3 regions of the Bacterioplanoides sp. SCSIO 12839 genome follow, and region 1 is predicted to be linked to each of the others. Evidence: predicted binding sites of a transcription regulator. Region 1 holds the regulator's gene; each other region holds the start of a gene.
What was found. Region 1 encodes sigma-54, which starts transcription at its own class of promoters, with help from an activator protein. Its sites were predicted from a motif close to TGGCACNNNNNTTGCTNT; they were not measured.
Positions count from the first base shown of each region.

Region 2: the regulator sigma-54 is predicted to act here: its motif matches at 2,817-2,834, upstream of KFF03_RS04020 (MSMEG_0572/Sll0783 family nitrogen starvation response protein).
Region 3: the regulator sigma-54 is predicted to act here: its motif matches at 1,757-1,774, upstream of KFF03_RS16680 (TorF family putative porin).

Region 1 is NZ_CP073745.1:320,372-324,797, reverse strand. It holds gene lptC (LPS export ABC transporter periplasmic protein LptC) at 1-163, shown strand, start outside; gene lptA (lipopolysaccharide transport periplasmic protein LptA) at 150-728, shown strand; gene lptB (LPS export ABC transporter ATP-binding protein) at 725-1,453, shown strand; gene KFF03_RS01560 (RNA polymerase factor sigma-54) at 1,635-3,194, shown strand; gene hpf (ribosome hibernation-promoting factor, HPF/YfiA family) at 3,239-3,541, shown strand; gene ptsN (PTS IIA-like nitrogen regulatory protein PtsN) at 3,555-4,013, shown strand; gene rapZ (RNase adapter RapZ) at 4,142-4,426, shown strand, end outside.
Region 2 is NZ_CP073745.1:862,131-866,556, reverse strand. It holds gene KFF03_RS04035 (MSMEG_0567/Sll0786 family nitrogen starvation N-acetyltransferase) at 1-81, opposite strand, end outside; gene KFF03_RS04030 (MSMEG_0568 family radical SAM protein) at 78-1,202, opposite strand; gene KFF03_RS04025 (Nit6803 family nitrilase) at 1,207-2,259, opposite strand; gene KFF03_RS04020 (MSMEG_0572/Sll0783 family nitrogen starvation response protein) at 2,276-2,758, opposite strand; gene KFF03_RS04015 (PLP-dependent aminotransferase family protein) at 3,022-4,422, shown strand.
Region 3 is NZ_CP073745.1:3,671,065-3,675,490, reverse strand. It holds gene KFF03_RS16690 (ammonium transporter) at 1-526, opposite strand, end outside; gene glnK (P-II family nitrogen regulator) at 595-933, opposite strand; gene KFF03_RS16680 (TorF family putative porin) at 1,015-1,680, opposite strand; gene KFF03_RS16675 (accessory factor UbiK family protein) at 2,027-2,266, shown strand; gene urtE (urea ABC transporter ATP-binding subunit UrtE) at 2,295-2,993, opposite strand; gene urtD (urea ABC transporter ATP-binding protein UrtD) at 3,135-3,899, opposite strand; gene urtC (urea ABC transporter permease subunit UrtC) at 3,896-4,426, opposite strand, start outside.

The DNA of each region.
Region 1 (4,426 bases):
ATCTTTAGACTACTTTACTCACCAGCAAGTAGCACAAACACAAGATCCGGTTACTATTCAGAATTCACAAACAGAAATTACTGCAACCGGCATGCGTCTGGACTTAACAACCCAGCGAATGGAACTGCACTCAGAGGTCAGCACTCATCATGTTCCCGAATAAGTGGTTACTAACAACCCTACTGATTATTGTCGGATCACTACCACTCAGCAGCCATGCATTACCGGAAGATGCACAACAGGAAATGGTGATTCTATCCGACAGTGCCGAGCTGGATCGTAAAGCCGGCGTCGTGATCTATAAAGGCAACGTCGTACTGACACAAGGCACGTTAAAGATTGAATCGGATCGTTTGATGATTCTGCGTAACGGTGACGTGGTTGAGCAGGCCGTTGCCGAAGGAAATCCAGCACGCTATCAGCAGCAGATTCAGGCAGAGCAACAGCTCACCACTGCTTCCGGGCAACGTATTGATTATTTTTCGACCCGTAAAGAAGTTCAGATCCAGGGTGACGCCCAACTGCATCAGGAAGGCAACCAATTCAGCGGTGACAAAATCACCTACGACATCACCAATGAACGCGTTTTAGCGTCCTCGTCTGAACCTGAGGACGTTGTAGACCCTCAGACCGGTGAAGCGGAAAAACCACAACGAATTAAAGTCGTGATTCAGCCAGAAAAAAAATCAGCTGAGCCCACACCCGCGGATGCAGCAGAACAACCATGAAAAAAACCTTAAAAGCTGAACACCTGGCCAAAAGCTACAATGGCCGCGAAGTGGTTAAAGACGTATCCATGTCGGTACAAAGTGGTCAGATTGTTGGCTTATTGGGCCCGAATGGCGCCGGTAAAACCACCTGCTTCTACATGATCGTTAATCTGGTTCAGGCCGATAAAGGCCGCATCAAAATTGATGATCAGGACATCAGCCACCTGCCCATGCATGGCCGCGCACAACAAGGCATTGGTTATTTACCACAGGAAGCCTCGATTTTCCGTAAGTTATCAGTCGCCGATAACATCATGGCAATTCTGGAAACCCGCAAAGACCTGAATCGACAACAACGATTGGAACGTCTCGAAGGCCTGCTGGATGAATTCCATATTCAACACATCCGCAGCAGCTTAGGTATGGCGCTATCCGGGGGCGAACGTCGCCGGGTAGAAATTGCCCGGGCCTTAGCCGCGGAACCGTCCTTTATTCTGCTGGACGAGCCTTTTGCAGGGGTGGATCCAATTTCGGTATCCGACATCATGGATATTATTCGCCAACTCAAAGACCGCGGCATCGGCGTGTTAATTACGGACCATAACGTCCGTGAAACGCTGGCCATTTGTGAAAAAGCCTACATCGTGGGTGGTGGTCATATTATTGCGGAAGGCAGCGCCGACGAGGTGCTGGCGAATGAACAAGTCCGTAAAGTGTATCTGGGAGACGACTTCCGCCTGTGATTCGCCTTGCGACGACATAAGCCAAATACGTTAAAAAAGCAAAGCAATTTTTATGACATCTCAGGGCAAACAGGGATTCCAAGTCTCGCCTCATTGCCTATAATGCTGAGTATTGGTTGGCTCATTTTTTAGTATTCGGGCCAGATGATTGCTCCGCACCTCAGGTGAATATCAACAGTTTATGAAAGCATCTCTCCAGTTAAAGATGGGTCAGCAGCTGACCATGACCCCACAGTTACAACAGGCCATTCGCTTGCTGCAACTCTCAACACTGGATCTGCAGCAGGAAATTCAGGAAGCGCTGGATTCCAACCCCATGCTGGAAAGTGAAGAGCATGGCGCTGAAGACTTTGCCCCATCCGCAAACGAAAGCTCTGATGGTACCAACAACGATCAGAGCAGCGATTCCCACGACGACAAAGAATACACCGCCACTGCGGCTGATCAGGATAACGCGGCACCCGAGCACACATTAGACGAATCTCATTCTCCGGATAATCAGGAAGTGGGCGATCACCTCTCTAATGAGCAACTTCCTGATGAACTGCCGGTCGATAGTAACTGGGATGACACTTACCAGCCTACTGCAGGCGTTGCTTCAGGGTCTGGTCCGATTGATGACGATCTTGATTATGACTCCCGCCATGCGACGACCGATGACTTACAGGATCACCTGTTGTGGCAGCTGAACCTGACGCCAATGTCGGATACCGATCGCGAGATGGCGTTGATGTTTATTGACGGTGTCGACAGTGATGGTTATCTGCACACCAGCATTGAAGATATTCTGGAAAGCATGGATCCAGAACTGGAAGTCGAAGAAGATGAAGTGAAAGTGGTGTTACGCCGCTTACAGCAATTTGACCCGGCCGGAGTATTTTGCCGTGACTTACGGGAATGCCTGCTGCTGCAATTGGCTCAGCTGCCCACTGACACACCTTGGCTAAAAGAAGCCCAGATGGTGATTGGTGATTACATTGATATGTTGGGCAGTAAAGACTACCCAACCCTGATGCGTAAAACCAAACTCAAAGAAGAGAGCCTGAAAGCGGTTCTGCGCCTGGTAAAAGAACTCAACCCGAAACCGGGAGCCGGTATTTCTCCGGATCAGGCGGAATACGTAGTTCCAGACGTTATCGTTCGCAACATTCGCGATGAATGGCGGGTAGAACTCAACCCGGATATTGCGCCGAAACTGCGCGTCAATGAAGGCTATGCCTCCTTGGTTAAACGTTCAGATAACAGTGCTGACAATACCTTTATCAAGGATCACCTGCAGGAAGCCCGCTGGTTTATTAAAAGCCTGCAGAGTCGTAACGATACCTTGCTGAAAGTTGCTACAAAAATTGTTGAATACCAGATTGAGTTCTTCGAAGAAGGCGAAGAAAAAATGAAACCTCTGGTGTTACATGACATTGCCGAAGCCGTTGGCATGCATGAATCCACCATTTCCCGGGTGACCACACAAAAGTACATGCACACACCGCGTGGTATTTTTGAGCTGAAATATTTCTTCTCCAGCCATGTCAGCACCGACTCCGGTGGTGAGTGTTCTTCGACAGCCATTCGTGCCATGATCAAAAAACTGATCGCCGAAGAAAACCAACGCAAACCATTAAGCGACAATAAAATTGCCGCCATATTGGGCGAAAAGGGTATTAAGGTAGCTCGCCGTACTGTGGCTAAATACCGCGAAGCGATGCAAATACCGCCGTCAAATGAACGCAAGCAGCTGATTTAAGTCAGCGCAATCTAACCTCAGACAAAACAAGAAGGAGTCTGACTATGCAGATTAATGTAAGTGGCCATCATGTTGAGATCACTGAAGCCATGCAGGGCCATGTTGAGGAAAAGATGGGCAAAATCACCCGTCATTTTGACAACATTACCACCGCTCAGGTCACTCTGACAGTAGAAAAAGACGAACGCCACCACGCTGAAGCCACCATTCACGTCAGTGGTGCGGATCTGAATGCCAGTGCCGACAGCGATGATATGTATGCCGCCATCGACGCCATGATTGATAAACTGGATCGTCAGGTTCTGAAACACAAAGAAAAACTGGTTGCACGTAAGCACGGTCACTGATTCAGGTTTTATCATGAGCACCGCCATCACCGATATCTTAAGCGCCGAGCAGAGTGAAATTGATGTTCCGGTTTCCAGCAAAAAAAAGCTGCTGGAATACCTGGGAGAAAAAATCTCATCACAGCTGGCTGGCAGTACCGCCGACGATATTTTTGAGCGTTTGTTAGGACGCGAGCGTCTTGGCAGTACCGGAATCGGTGAAGGCATTGCAATCCCGCACTGCCGTTTAAAAGAATGCACCCAGGCCTTTGGCGTGCTGTTACGGCTGCAACAACCGATCGACTATGACGCAATTGATCGTCAACCGGTCGACCTGGTGTTTGCCTTGCTGGTGCCCGAAGAAGCGACTGATGAGCACCTGCAAATATTATCGATGTTAGCCCGCAATTTCAGTGAGCCGGCCTTCCGCGAAGCGTTGAGGAATGCCCCGGATACTTGTCAGTTTTATAAACGCGCTTTAAGCGCCCAATAAAATTTCCGGACAAATTGTGAGCACACGTCACAAATAGTCACAAAACCCTGCTATAACTGAACTATTCGGTACTGAACTATTTGGTTATGTGCCGATCTGAATTGTCTCCTCATTTCAAGGAACGTTTTATGCGTCTTGTGGTAATCAGTGGCCGGTCTGGCTCAGGTAAATCCAGTGCATTACATGTACTGGAAGATTGCGGTTTTTATTGCATTGACAACCTGCCTATTGGCTTGCTTGACGACCTGGTACTGGAAACGCACAACGAAGAGCGATTAAAAAAAGTGGCCGTCAGTGTTGATGCCCGCAACCTGGCACACACCTTCGAGCAGATTCAGAACACCCTGCACAACCTGCCTCACCACGAATACAAACTGGAAGTCATTTATCTGGATGCCGGTGATGATGTGTTA
Region 2 (4,426 bases), 540 kb from region 1:
GCGGAAATGGTCTTGTTTAACCGTCATCCACTGATCATCAGCTGACAACTCGTGGGCCGATAAATCGTGAATCACACTCATGCCGAAAGCTCCTTCTCATAGCGCGAGAGCGGACTACAAGCACCACACTTCACACATCCGGCGTTGGATTTTTCTGAGGTGATGCCCGCTTCCACCAGCATGGCGGCTAACGGCTTGAGCAGACTTTCCATAAAGGCTTTACTTGGTGCAGGGTGATCTTCCAGTGGGGTGCCTCGAATCGGCACAAACGGCACCACAAACGGGTAAACCCCCATCTCCACTAACTCCTGGCAAAGGTCGAGGATGGCGTCTTTGCTATCCCCTAGTCCGGCCAGAATGTAAGTGCTGACTTGGCCACGACCAAAGACTTCGACGGCGGCGGCAAAGGCCGCCATATATTCTTCCAGCGACACTTCGGCTTTACCGGGTGTGATCGCTTTACGGACTTCGGGCGTAACCACTTCCAGATGCATACCCAGCGAATCAATACCGGCCTGCTTCATTCGGGCAAACCAGCTGTGGTCTTTTGGCGGCTCACACTGGCCCTGAATCGGCACATCCACTTCGGCTTTGATGGCAACGGCGCTGTCGCACATCACTTTGGCGCCTCTATCGGGTGTGGCGGGTGTGCCTGTGGTCATCACAATGTGTTTGATGCCATCCAGCTCCACGGCGGCTTTAGCTACTTCCGCCAATTGTTGTGGCGTTTTTTCGGCAATGGTGCGCCCGGCGTTAAGCGATTGACCAATGGAACAAAAACGGCACGCTTTGCGGCGGCTTTCATAACGAATGCAGGTTTGCAGCACAGTAGTCGCCAATACATCGGTGCTGTGCAGCGTGGCAATTTGCTGATACGGAATACCGTCGGCGGTGCTCAGGCTGTAGAAATTTGGTGTATCCGCAAAGGTAATATCCGTCAGGGCAATACGCTCACCGCCGGGCTGTTGTTTCACCAGCGTGTTGTCTTCCAGCACATAAGGCGATTGCCATGCGGTTTGGGTATAAACCGGCACCATCAGTGTGGTGCCATCCATCGTCAGCGCCTGATGATCAGACGGCCCGGCACCACCCCGGCGGCTCACATGAGTGTTATCCGGTGCTACCAGACGCACGCCGTGAGTCTGAATATCGGTTAATAATTCAGAGCTAAGATCCGTTTTCAGTGCTGACAAGGCGCTCATAGGATTACTCCTGGGGTTCTGGTTGGAGTTGGGATTGAGGTTGGTAAGAAATCGGCTGTACGGCTTCTGCTTCATGAGCAGCTTCGGCAAACAACGATTCTGATAATGAAGTTGAAGGCGGTGAGTACATCGGCTCGCTATAACGCGCCGGTGCATCCTGAATACGCAGGCTGAGCAATTCCGGGCGGGCGTAATGACCAACGGAGTCCATCATGCGCTTACGCTTATCAATCAGCGCCATATCCAGATCGGCAACAATAAAACCTTCGCCTTCGGTCATGGGTTCACATAAGTGTTTGCCTTCCGGGGAAATAATGGCGGTGTTACAGCCGTGGCGCAGAGACTTCTGCAGATCCGGATCGTCGGTCAGGCTGTTAATCTGTTCATCGGTCAACCAACCGGTGGCATTCACCACAAAACAGCCAGATTCCAGCGCGTGATGGCGAATGGTCACATCCATTTGTTCGCCAAAAATAGGCCCCACTAACGAACCGGGAAATTGTGCACAATGAATCTGCTCGTGCTGAGTCATCAGGCTGTAACGCGCTAATGGGTTGTAATGTTCCCAACACGCCAGTGCGCCTAAACGCCCGACCTGAGTGTCGACCACTTTCAGGCCTGAGGCATCGCCCTGCCCCCAGATCATGCGCTCGTGGTAAGTTGGGGTAATTTTGCGGCGTTTTAATACCAGTTCACCATTGGCATCAAACACCAGTTGGGTGTTGTATAAGGTGCCGTGATCGCGTTCATTCACACCCATCACAATCACCATCTGATGTTGGCGGGCTTTATCACTTAACGCTCGGGTAGTATCGCTGGGAACCTCGACGGCCTGCTCATACAGTTTTAAATGCGGCTTTCCCTGTTTGACCGGCGGCAAAATAAACGAAAAGTAGGGGTAATACGGCATAAAGGTTTCGGGGAACACAATCAGTTCCACTCCTTTTGCCGCGGCATCGTCAATCACCTTCAGTACTCTGGACAGCGTACCGCTCAGACTCTCCAGATCGGGAGCAATCTGAACGGCAGCAGCGCGAATAATCGATTTATTTAACATCGCTGCTGCCTCCCGATTACATGGTCCAGGTATCAACAATTACCGCGTTATCACGGATGTGTAGCAACTTGATATCCAGTACATCGAGCGGGTTGATTGGGCGAATACCTTCAATCAGATTGTGCTCGCCATGGCCGTACAAAGCTTGCAGTGCAAAACGACAGGCGTAAACCTTGCCGCCTTCGGCCATAAACTTCTTCAACTGGTTGTTAAAGTTCATATGACCCGGAAACGCTTCATCACCAATGGTTGGGAAACCACGCTGCACTCCCAGATTCACACCCGGGCCATACAACACAATCGAGGTTTCGTAACCTTTACGTTGCAAACGAGTCGCTTGCAGCATATTGACGAAGCCAATTGAGCCTTCAAACGCAACCGTGTGGAAAGTGACCAGCGCTTTTTCGCCAGGCTGGGCTTTTACGTCTTCAAAGACTTTTTCTTCGTAATCAACAAAAAAATCACCGTCTTTATTTAATGGGAAATCAACTTGAGGCATTTCATATTCTCCGCTGGTTATTATGTAGAAATCGATGTTGTTCGATTTCCAAACGGATATTGCACAGCGAGTGCCAATGATTGCTTTTTAAAAAGCAATCAATTTGCAATAAAGCTCTACCTGACTCTTTTACAACTGACAAAAATTTTTAAATCTTGTGATTTACCGCCATTTTTGTCAGGATTCAGCTCAAAATTGATCGCACTAAATGATTGCATAAACACAGGCAGACTCACTATTTAAGTGCATGAGTGGTAAAGAAGATGTACAAGACACACATTGAACGCTGGAAAAAAGCGGTTGCCGAAAAGGGCAAATACCCAACCTATAAGTTGCTCGCGGATCTGATTGAACAAGACATCGAAAGTGGCAGCCTGCAGCCACAAGACAAAATTCCAACCATGCGCGATCTGGCCGAAGCCCTGGCAGTGAATTATTCCACCGTGTCACGCGCCTATACCGAAGCACGCAAGCGTGGCCTGATTGAAACCGTAACCGGCGCCGGCACGTTTGCTAAAGGAAAGGTACCGGCGATCAAGCCCAGCCTGGCACCTTATGAGCTGACCATGAACATGGTGATTGAACCAGCGATTCCGACATTAATTGAAGAAGTAAAAGACGTTGCCTTCAGCACCATCAGTCAGAATGAACTGTATAAGCTGTTTCGCTATCAGGAGCATGGCGGTAACCCGCACACCAAAGAGCAGGTCAAAATACATTTGCTCAATAAAGTGCCAGATGCCGCTCTGGAACAGCTGGTGTTGTCGCAAGGCGTGCATCAGATTCTGACGGCACTATTAACCCAGCTGTGTGATGACCACCAGGTGATTTGTGTAGACTCCCTGACCTACCCGGGCATTAAGTCCAGCGCTGCCCAGCTGGGTAAACGTTTACATTCACTGGAGCGCGATAACGACGGGCCAACTGCCTCCTCTTTTGAAGATGCCTGCCGTACCCATGATGTTGCCGCACTGTATATCAATCCCACCATGCATAATCCGACCTGCACCTCAATTTCACGCAGCCGCCGCGAAGCATTAGCGGATGTAGCGTTACGCCATAATGTGCAAATTATTGAAGACGATGTGTATGAACCGCTCGCTAACAGCCCGCTGCCATCGTTTGCCATGCTGGCCCCACAGCTCACATTTTATGTTTCCAGCTTGTCCAAATGTTTTTCCCCTGGGGTGCGTTTTGGGTTTGTCGCTTGCCCCACAAAGCGCCAGGCCGAACATACCAATGGAGCGCTACGCTCATTAAATGTAATGACCACGCCGATGATGGAAATGATGGTGTGTAATTGGTTAAGGCAAGGCACCGTCAAACGTATGATTCAGTCGGTGCAACGCGAAGCCAACGCCCGCCAGCAAATTATTCAGCAAGAGTTAAAAGGGATTCCATTAAATATGGCAGACAATGCCTTTCACTTTTGGCTGAAATTCCCGAAACAAGTGGATTGGCATCCGGCGGAATTAGCCATTGATTTACGCACCCAAGGCATCAGTGCGGTTGCCAGTATGGCGTTTGCCACTGACAACCATCCACCCCATGCCATGCGTATTTGTTTTGGCGGGCCATTTAACCGCGAAGATATTCGCGAGCAAATGGTGAAACTTAAAGAAACCTTAATGCAGCCTGCGCATCTGACCCAAACGCGTTATTAGTTTT
Region 3 (4,426 bases), 550 kb from region 1:
GCTCGTACAAACCAAATACTGCATCGCCATTCCAGGTCCAGCTACCTTCCATTGGGTAGATAACACCGGTCATTACTACTGCGAATGCCAGGAAAGCCCACAGCTTCATACGCTCAGCAACTGCACCAGAAACAATCGACATGGCCGTTGCTACGAATACTACCTGGAAGAAGAAGTCAGAAGCGCCAGAGTAAACAGAGTCACCACCGAAACCAGCTTCATGAGAAGCGGCCAGTACGCCTGCTACAGCTTCGTCAGTCATGCTTGCAACACTGTCAGTGCCGCTTAAGAAGAAACCGCCGCCGTACATAAACTCATAACCACATACCAGGTACATGGTGCACGAAATCGCAAACAGAGCGACGTTTTTAGTCAGAATTTCTGTGGTGTTTTTAGAGCGAACCAGGCCCGCTTCTAACATAGCGAAACCAGCCGCCATCCACATTACCAATGCGCCACACACCAGAAAATAAAAGGTGTCCATGGCGTATTGCAGTTCATAAATATGATTCAGATTTTGTTCCATGCTAAGCCCCCCGCATTAGGCTTTAGATGCTATTCGATGTTCTTAAAACAGTGCTCTCAGTGAGAGAATCAAACTGCGTCAGCGCCGGTCTCACCGGTACGGATACGAATGATTTGTTCCAGAGAAGTTACAAAAATTTTGCCGTCACCGATTTTGCCGGTGTTCGCTGCTTTAGTGATGGCTTCAATCACTTTGTCAGCCAAGTCGTCAGAGATAGCGACTTCAATTTTTACTTTAGGCAGGAAATCAACAACGTATTCCGCGCCACGATACAGTTCAGTGTGACCTTTCTGGCGGCCAAAACCTTTTACTTCAGTGACGGTGATGCCCTGAACGCCGATCTCAGACAGTGCTTCACGCACGTCGTCCAGCTTGAACGGCTTAACAACAGCAGTAATGAGTTTCATAGAAAACCCCTTAAGTTGAATGCTCGAGAAAATTCAGTGTGATCAATGGCCCATGCGGGGGCACGGGCCATTGTATGCTTTTTACAGCTCAATAGGCAGGCTATAAGACACAACTACTTTAGTATCTTCATCAACAGCACCGGCATCTTCATCAATGTCCAGAGATTGATCGACCACTTTACTCAAAGTGAAAGAGATGTTGTCGTTATAGGCATAGCTCAAGTCCAGGTGAGTGTAATCTTCATCACCGTCGTCAGCCTGACCCAGAGTTGCAGAGAAGGCACCTGCTTCTGCACCTAAAGTGAAGTAGCTGTAGTCATCGTTACCAGCCAATACATAGTAGTAAGAAGCAGATACTGGGCCGTATGCACCAGAGATGATCAGGTCTGAAGTCTCAAAGGTGTTGCCACGGCCATTAACGGCATCATCACCAGAATAAACATAAGTCCATGCGCTTACGTCATAGCTGAAGTCACCAGCTTCGCCACCGTAACCCAAGTACAGGTCGTATTCCTGGCCCAGTTCTGTATCACCAGATGAAGTCCAAACACCGGCATAAGCACCACCAGAGCTAACAGTCAGATCACCAGAAACAGCAGCAGCGCCGTTACCCAGATCCTGACCACGCCACAGGTACATATTCGCTACTGCTGCGGATGCAGATACTTCAACTTCTGCTTGTACCGCTGGTACAGCTGCTGCAGTCATTACACCAGCCAGAGCAATTGCTTGAGTTAATTTTTTCATCGTTCTTTTCCTTCGCAGTTATTTTCAAACTTTATTGATCGATGCAGATGCACCGTTTTAATTCTGTGATTAGCTATTAGCAGCGGGTGTGCCAACTTTTAAAAACCGCAGAAAAACAGACTCTTACGATCAGGTTTAGCGAATTTGCAAAGAAAAGTGATTTCATCTTGGTGCATGCACCATAATTGAGCACTAAATTGGAGCGTCTGCTTGCTGGTGTGTGCACTAAAAAAATACACGGGTCGCCGGGTGGCCTTTTAATGGGGCGGTAAGCGTTGTGTATGCTGATAAATGTGATTCACTGGTACAATATGGGTCAAAATTAAAGAATGATTGAGAATCTGACATGATTAACCCTGCCCAAATCAAACAAATGGCTGATGAGTTTCTGGAGAAGTTACCAACACCGGGCATTCCGGAAGATATGAAATTACTGATGCGAGGGCAGCTTCAGTCCATGCTGACGAATGCTAATCTGGTGACTCGCGAAGAGTTTGATGTGCAGTTAGAAGTGCTGCGCCGCACCCAGGCTCAATTGGTTGAGCTGGAGCAGCGCTTAGCTGAGTTAGAGAAGAAAGCCGATTAAAGCCTGTTTTCTGGCGGTTTGTATTAAATCAAATCGCCAGCAGTTCGCGGGCCTGTTCAGACGTTTTTAATTCATGGCCTGCGCCGGAGGCCACCACGCGGCCACGCTCCAGAATAATAAACTCATCCGCCAGCTCAGCAGCAAAGTCGAGATATTGTTCGACCAACACAATGGCCATTTCGCCACGATCCCGCAGCAGTTCAATTACCCGCTGAATATCTTTAATGATCGACGGTTGAATGCCTTCAGTCGGTTCATCCAGAATCAGCAACTTAGGGCGCAGTAATAACGCCCGGGCAATGGCCAGCTGCTGTTGCTGACCACCGGATAAGTCACCACCACGGCGCTTCAACATTTGTTGTAACACCGGAAATAGTGAAAATATTTCCGGGTCGATATGACGCTGATTGCGCGGCAACGCTGAAAACGCGGTTTGTAAGTTTTCTTCCACCGTCAGCTGAGCAAAGATATCGCGCCCCTGAGGCACGTAGGCAATGCCCTGACGCGCCCGATCTGCCGGGGATAGTCCATCAAGCTGGCCATCGATCCAGCGAATCTGACCGTTCATGGTATCCAGTTGCCCGGATAAAGCTTTCATTAAGGTGGTTTTACCGACCCCATTACGCCCTAACACACAAGTGACTTTGCCAATTTCAGCCTGCAGGCTGACATCGTATAACGCCTGACTGGCTCCGTAGGCGACGTTTAATTGGTTGACTCGTAACATAATTCTTAATCTCAATTCTGATAAAGCGTTATTGAAGCAGCTGATACGAGGCAAAAATTGATGAAAAGACGGAGTTTATAAATCATAAATGAGTATTTTGAATCAATTTTTAACAACGTAGCAGCAATGCAAATAGCTTTATTACCGACCCAGGTACTTTTCAATAACCTCGTCATTGGCCTTAACTGAGGCTAATGATCCTTCTGCGAGCACGCTACCTTCATTGAGTACCGTCACCCGACAATCCAGCGCATCAATAAAGTCCATATCGTGTTCCACCACCATCAGTGAATGGCTTTTCGCCAGCTCTTTAAACAGTTCAGCGGTTTTCATGGTTTCTTCATCGGTCATACCCGCAGCGGGTTCGTCAATTAATAACAGCTCCGGCTCCTGGCCCAACAACATGCCAATTTCTAACCATTGTTTTTGACCATGGGATAAATTGCCCGCCAGATTGTGCAATTGATCGCCCAGATCAATCATGCCCAGAATTTCATCCAGTTTGTTCTTTTGTGCTGACGATAATTTATGGCGTAATGCCTGCCAGACAGAACGACCACCTTTTAACGACATTTCCAGATTTTCAAAAATTGTTAAGCTTTCGATGACACTCGGTTTCTGGAATTTCCGACCAATACCTAAGTTCGCTACCGCGGCTTCATCGTATTGGGTCAGATCGTGATGATTGTTAAATAACAAGGTGCCTTCATCGGGTTTGGTTTTGCCGGTAATCACATCCATCATGGTGGTTTTACCGGCACCATTCGGGCCAATAATGGCGCGCATTTCTCCCGGCTCAATTAATAAAGACAATGAGTTTAAAGCTTTAAAACCATCAAAACTGACGGTAACACCATCCAGATACAAGACTGATGGATTTTCAATATGCAGAGGTGCCTGACTCATGAGTTACCTCCTTGAGGAATTACCGGAATATCATCGGCAGCGTCATCGCTTAATTGTTTTGCTGCCCGTTTTTCTTTGATTTGTTGTACTAAACCCACCACACCTTTTGGCAGATATAAGGTGGATAACACAAACAAGCCACCCAACAGGAATAACCACAACTCAGCAAATGCACCGGTAAAATAGGTTTTGGCGTAGTTCACAATAAAGGCACCAATCACAGCACCGTATAAGGTGCCACGGCCACCCACCGCTACCCAAATAATCATCTCAATGGATAAAATCGGAGCAAATTCACCTGGATTAATAATGCCCACCTGAGGAACATACAAAGCACCGGCCACACCGGCCAGCATGGCAGACACCACAAAAACAAAGAGTTTGTAGTGCTCAACCCGATAGCCAATAAAGCGGGTACGGCTTTCAGCATCGCGAATAGCAACCAGAACACGGCCCAGTTTAGAGTCAACAATAAAGCGACTGATTAAATAACCCAGAATTAACGCCAGCGCCGAAGCAATAAATAA